2 regions of the Halomonas qinghailakensis genome follow, and region 1 is predicted to be linked to the other one. Evidence: predicted binding sites of a transcription regulator. Region 1 holds the regulator's gene; the other holds the start of a gene.
The links. Region 1 encodes sigma-54, which starts transcription at its own class of promoters, with help from an activator protein. Its sites were predicted from a motif close to TGGCACNNNNNTTGCTNT; they were not measured.
Positions count from the first base shown of each region.

Region 2: a site for sigma-54 is predicted at 1,687-1,704, ahead of M0220_RS09125 (amino acid ABC transporter substrate-binding protein). Genes of this name have one in related genera too.

Region 1 is NZ_CP096973.1:3,242,075-3,245,492, reverse strand. It holds gene lptB (LPS export ABC transporter ATP-binding protein) at 29-754, shown strand; gene M0220_RS14715 (RNA polymerase factor sigma-54) at 860-2,275, shown strand; gene hpf (ribosome hibernation-promoting factor, HPF/YfiA family) at 2,374-2,682, shown strand; gene ptsN (PTS IIA-like nitrogen regulatory protein PtsN) at 2,687-3,157, shown strand; gene rapZ (RNase adapter RapZ) at 3,232-3,418, shown strand, end outside.
Region 2 is NZ_CP096973.1:1,928,701-1,932,118, forward strand. It holds gene M0220_RS09120 (amino acid ABC transporter permease) at 1-511, opposite strand, end outside; gene M0220_RS09125 (amino acid ABC transporter substrate-binding protein) at 603-1,628, opposite strand; gene M0220_RS09130 (amino acid ABC transporter substrate-binding protein) at 1,922-2,932, opposite strand; gene speE (polyamine aminopropyltransferase) at 3,040-3,418, opposite strand, start outside.

The DNA of each region.
Region 1 (3,418 bases):
ATCAAAACCAACATTCGAAGAGGCGCCGATAAAAACACTCTATGCCCATCACTTAGCCAAAAGCTATAAACGCCGTCGCGTGGTTAAGGACATAAATTTAGAGATCTCTCAAGGCAGCGTCGTCGGTTTGCTTGGCCCTAACGGCGCAGGCAAAACAACATCGTTTTATATGATTGTCGGCCTAGTAAAGTCTGATGCAGGAAAAGTAGGCATTGATGGGCTTGATTTAACGCATGCTCCTATGCACGAGCGCGCCATGGCAGGGATTGGCTATCTGCCTCAAGAAGCCTCTATTTTTCGCAAACTATCCGTTGCCGATAACATCATGGCAATCTTGGAGACTCGTAAAGCACTTGATCACAGCGCCCGCGAACAACGTCTTGAGACGCTACTGGAAGATTTTCATATCACCCACATTCGCGACAATTTAGGTATGAGCCTTTCAGGTGGAGAGCGTAGACGTGTTGAGATTGCTCGCTCCCTCGCAACAGAACCTGCCTTTATTTTGCTTGACGAGCCGTTCGCTGGCGTCGATCCGATCTCAGTAGGCGACATTAAAGCAATTATCCGAGCACTTAAAAAACGTCATATAGGCGTATTGATTACTGACCACAATGTGCGAGAAACGCTGGATATTTGCGATATCGCCTATATTGTTGGCGACGGTCACATCATCGCTAGCGGCCCGCCACAAGAAATTCTCAACAACCAAAAGGTAAGAGATGTTTATTTAGGTGCTGATTTTCGCCTGTAAACAACCACCTGCCTGAAAAATTGTGTCTGTGGCATGCTTATTGCACTTGCACCAAACCATAACTCGCACTAGGGTGGAGCTTTCTGATAAACGAGTGGTTCTCAGATGGTCATGAAAGCTTCTCTTCAATTGCGTATCGGCACACAGCTGACCATGACACCCCAGCTGCAGCAGGCGATTGCCCTGCTGCAGCTATCAACATTGGACCTTCGTCAAGAAATTCAGCAAGCACTTGATGCCAACCCAATGCTTGAGCAGGAAGACGAATTCGGCGAACAGGCTGTTAGTGAACCCCAGGAAACGGAATGGTCCGACAGCATTCCTAACGAACTCTCCACTGATAGTGACTGGTCAGACACTTATCAGGATCTAGGCAACCATAGCAGCGGCGGCGAGGGGCCTGATTTTGAACGTCAAGCCGCTGGTCAAAGCTTACATGGCCACCTACTTTGGCAGCTCGCCATGACGGATTTCTCCTCTCGCGACCATGCCATCGCAGAAAGCCTTATAGATGCTCTGGATGCTAATGGCTATCTAACTCAGCCCCTCAATGACATCCGCGAGGGGCTTAAGGCCCAAGGTCATGAAGGGCTTAGCCAGCGTGAAGTTGAAACAACCTTACTGCGTCTTCAACAGTTTGAACCCACCGGCGTATTTGCTCGTGATCTGCGCGAATGTTTAATGTTGCAGCTCGCCTCACTACCGGAAGATACACCGCTGCTTATGCCTGCCAAGAGGCTAGTGCGTCAATTTCTTGAAGCGCTCGGTAAGGATGATGTGCGTTTGTTAAAGCGACGTTTAAGCTTGGGTGATGATCAGCTAGATGATGTAATTCGTTTGATCCGCAGCCTTGATCCTCGCCCAGGCAGCGCATTTGGAGACACCGATGACAGCTATGTAACGCCAGACCTAGTGGTTCGCCATGACAACGAAGGCTGGCACCTGGAACTAAACCCAGAAGCACTGCCACGACTGCGTATTCAGCCTGACTACGCAAGTCTTATCAAACGGGCTGACAAAAGCCAGGATAACCAGTTTTTAAAGGAGCACCTTCAGGAAGCGCGCTGGCTAATCAAGAGCCTCTCAAGCCGAAACGATACGCTACTGCGTGTTGGCCGAGAAATTATCGCTCGCCAGATAGGCTTTCTGGAACACGGCGAAGAAGCTATGAAGCCGTTAATTTTAGCGGATATCGCAGACGCTGTGGAAATGCATGAATCTACTATTTCCAGGGTCACCACCCAGAAATATATCCATACCCCGCGCGGCGTATTTGAACTCAAATACTTCTTTTCCAGCCAAGTGAGCGGGCAAGACGGAGGTGACAGCCACTCTAGCACCGCCATCCGTGCACGAATCAAAAAACTGGTGCAAGATGAACCGCCTGGCAAACCTCTCTCAGACAGCCGTCTTGTATCGCTTTTGGAAGAGGGAGGCATTAATGTAGCGAGGCGTACAGTGGCCAAATATCGCGAGTCGATGGGCATTCCTTCTTCCAGCGAACGTCGCCGCTTACGCTGATAAAACAGCGCTAAAGAGACAAAGTCTGTTTAAGGGCTTTGCAATAGCGCAAAAAGGGTTACAATCGAAGAACAGTCCGACGGATAAGGAGCACGTCAATGCAAGTAAATATCACTGGTCATCACGTAGAACTGACTGACGCCTTGCGTGACTATGTTAATGAAAAGCTGGAACGCGTTGAGCGCCATTACGACAATATTACTACCGTACAAGTGACCTTATCTGTTGAAAAGGAGCGCCAGCAAGCTGCCTGCACGCTGCATGCTGCCGGTGCAGACCTACACGCAGAAGCATTAGATAATGACATGTATGCAGCCATTGATGCGCTAGCAGACAAAATTGATCGTCAACTCGTTAAACATAAGGAAAAAGCACAAGCTCGCGCCCAAGGCGCAGGCGTGCGTTAATTCAATGACGTTGGAAACTATCCTCCCCCCAGAGCGCGTTCTCTATGACGTTCCTGGGGGCAGTAAAAAGAGGGTGCTGGAGTTTTTCAGCACCTTCATTGCACAAAACATCCCAAGTTTAGACAGCCAAGAAGTGTTTAGCCGTCTTATTGGACGCGAACGCCTAGGAAGCACAGGAATAGGCAACGGAGTTGCTATTCCTCATGCACGTAGCCCTCATTGCAGCTCGCCCATCGCTGGCTTTTTAAAGCTTGCTGAGCCGGTAGATTTTGATGCTATTGATGGTGATCCAGTCGATCTTGTATTCGTGCTATTGGTGCCTGAAGAGGCAGACGACACCCACTTAGCATTATTAGGTCAAGTGGCGTCTATTATGAATAACGTCGACACACGTCAACAACTGCGTAAATCCACAAGCCAGCGTGAGCTTTTAGAACTCATCACAGCGAAAATACGCGAGCAGCCTGTTACCTAGATGGCCCACCGCTAAGCACTACACGCTAAACTAACGTTTATCCCCATTTTGATTGGCATGCCAAGAGAAAATCTATGCAACTGGTGATCATTAGCGGCCGTTCAGGGTCCGGTAAATCTATCGCCTTACAAGCGTTAGAAGATCTTGGCTATTACGCCATCGATAACTTACCTGCCATGCTACTTGGCTCCCTAGTAGATGAACTGCGTGAGCAAGGAGAGCGCACTCAGCTAGCGGTCAGCATTGATGCTCGCAATCTAC
Region 2 (3,418 bases), 1.3 Mb from region 1:
CGTTAAGAAAAATTGCTTCGCCGAATGCCATGCTATCTCTGGCGCTCGGCAACGTGCGTAGCACGGCAAAGTACCAGAAGAAGATTTGCAGTAGCAGCGGAATATTACGGAAGGTTTCGATATAGGCGGTGGCTAAACGCGCCAGCAGCCAGTTAGGTGACAGGCGAGCAATACCCACAATAAAGCCGATGATCGTAGCGGCTAGTACCCCTAGTCCACCGACTAACAGTGTATTCAGCAAGCCAACTAGGAAAGTGCGGCCATAAGTGCTCTGAGAGGAGTAGTCGATCAGACTCTGTACAATCCCAAAGCCTGCGGTGTTGCCTAAGAAACCAAACCCGGTGGTGATGCCACGTGCGGATAAGTTGTCTTGGACATTACCGACAATGTAGAGCAGAAAGGCTGCCACAGCGGCGACGAGGAGTAGCTGGAAAATAAGCGCACGTTTGGCGCGATCTCGCCAAAACGGCGGCTTGTGGCCAGCGGGACGAGTGTTAGGACTTACGGACATGGAAGGCGTCTCCGCGATACGGACGGTCAATCAAATGGCCCGCCGATGCCCTTGGAAGAATGGGGTGGCGGGCCGGGGTCAAACGAGACGCTTAGCGAATCGGCGGTGCGTACTGGAAGCCACCTTGGTTCCACAGTGCGTTAACACCACGTTCAATCTCAAGCGGAGAGCCCATACCTACATTGCGCTCAAAGCTTTCGCCGTAGTTACCAACTTGGCTCAGGATGTTGTAAGCCCAATCGGCTTCTAAGCCCATACCTTCTCCGTAGTTGCCATCTTGGCCAAGCAGGCGGGCAACATCAGGATTCTCAGAGCTGAGCATCTCTTCGGCATTTTCGCTGGTGACGCCATACTCTTCGCCGTTAAGCATGGCGAATAACGACCACTTCACGATGTTAAACCATACATCGTCGCCTTGACGCACCACAGGGCCTAGCGGCTCTTTGGAGATAACGTCTGGCAGAATCATCGCGCCAGACGGGTCATCTAGCTGAATACGCAGTGCGGCTAGCTGGGAAGTATCGGAGGTGAGAACGTCGCAGCGGCCAGCCTGGAAGCCGCCAACGGTTTGTTCAGAGGTATCGAAAACGATGGGGTCAAATTCCATGCCGTTGGCACGGAAGTAGTCTGCTAGGTTCAACTCAGTCGTGGTGCCAGACTGAATACAAATAGCGGCACCGTCCAGTTCAGACGCGCTGGAAATACCCAAGTCGCGGGAGACCATAAAGCCTTGGCCATCATAGAAGTTAACGCCAGTGAAGTTGAGGCCTAGCGTGGTGTCACGGGTGGTGGTCCAGGTGGTGTTGCGTGACAGTACATCGACTTCGCCAGACTGCAGAGCCGTAAAGCGCTCTACGGCGTTTAGGGAAATATAGTTAACTGCATCTGCGTCGCCAAGAACGGCTGCTGCAACGGCACGGCATACGTCAACGTCAAGCCCTTGCCAATTACCTTCATCGTCTGGGGCGGAGAAACCTGGCAGGCCGTCGCTGACGCCACACTGTACAGCGCCGCGCTCAAGTGTATCTTCCAGTGTATCAGCGTGGGCGGTTGCAACACCGGCTAACGTAATTGCGCCAGCGGAAGCCAGCAGTACCAAGTGCTTCTTATTCATCATGGTCGTTTCCCTTACTCGTTTTAATGTCGTTATGCATGCAGATGCATGACACTAAAAGCTAGCAAGGAAGGTGCCAGAAAGGATATGTCGTCAAATTCAGCGCTTTTCAACGCAAAATACGCGCTGTATACGAAAGTATTGGTGCAAAAAGAGACCTTAGCGACTAGCGATTGCTTCATTTTGGTGCGTAGTCGCTAAGGCTGCAGTTAACTTGAATTCGTGTGTTTTACTGTTAAGAACTCAATGCTAAGAATACAGTGCGGCAGATTCATAGGCTTGAAGGACACGCAGGCTTAACGAATCGGCGGTGCATACTGAATCCCACCCTCTTTCCACAAAGCATTTAAGCCTCTGGCAATCTTGAAGTCTGAGTTGGCACCGACATTGCGGTCATAGATATCAGCGTAGTTACCCACCTGCTTGATGATTTGGTAGGCCCAATCGGTGTTGACGCCCATTGATTCACCAAAGTCACCATCTTGACCAAGCAGGCGCATGACATCAGGATTTTCCGAGGTGAGTTGCTCATCCACATTAGCTTGCGTGACGCCAAGCTCTTCCGCGTTTAGCATGGCAAACAGTGACCACTTCACAAGATTGAACCATTGGTCGTCATTTTGACGGACGGCTGGGCCGAGTGGTTCTTTCGAGATGATTTCAGGGAGTACTACCGCCATGTCGGGGTCAGCAAGCTGCATCCGCTGAGCATAAAGCTGGGAGGCATCAGAGCTTAAAACATCGCAACGGCCTGCTTCAAAGCCTGCAATCGACTGCTCTGGTGCATCAAATACGACGGTATCATAGGTCATGTCGTTGACGCGGAAGTAGTCAGAAAGATTGAGTTCGCTAGTGGTGCCGGACTGGGTGCAAACTGCCGCGCCATCGAGTTCTTTAGCGCTTTGCACGCCAAGATCGCTGGCGACCATAAAGGCCTGGCCGTCGTAGTAACTCACGCCGGTAAAGTTCATACCCATCGTCGTGTCACGGCTTGATGTCCAGGTAGTGGTGCGTGATAGGACATCGACTTCGCCAGACTGCAGTGCGGTGAAACGCTCTACTGAGTCGAGTGGCACGAAATCTACTTTTGACGCGTCGCCAAGCGCAGCAGCAGCAATGGCACGGCACACATCGGTATCCAGGCCTCGGTACTGGTCATTGTCATCTAATGACGAAAAGCCTGGCTGGGCAGCGTTAACGCCACAGCGCACGCTATCGCGCTCTTGGACAGTTTCCAGCGTGCTGGCCATAGCCAGCGCAGGTACTAAAGCACCAATTCCTACTCCCAACCAACGAACGGTTTTCATTTGTTATTCCTTAACGTGAAAGGGCAAGTAAACGTAAGCTCAAAAACGTAAGCCCATAAAAAAAGGCCGAGCAATGCTCGGCCTTTTGGCTATTCGCAGACGCAGCGTTATGCGAAGGCTTTACGCATAAAAGGCGGTAGCGATAGTGCACCACGGTGAGCATCACCTGTGTAGTACTGTAGCGGCATTTCGTGTTCAGCGGCAGCCTGTTCGCGGAAGCTTTCAACGCTGGTAGCTTTACCGGCCAGCGTGACGCTCCACCAGCCAGACGGATACACTGGCTGTGGGAAGGGCAGCGTTGCCACGCTATCAAAGCCCGCTTCACGCATATCGTTACGCAGTTCACGGATGATAGAGCCGCTATGGTAAAGCGGCGATTCGCTCTGCTGCACCATGACACCGCCATTTTTTAAAATACGGTGGCAGCGCTTTAGAAAGTCGGTTTTAAACAGCCCTTCGGCGGGGCCGACGGGGTCGGTAGAGTCG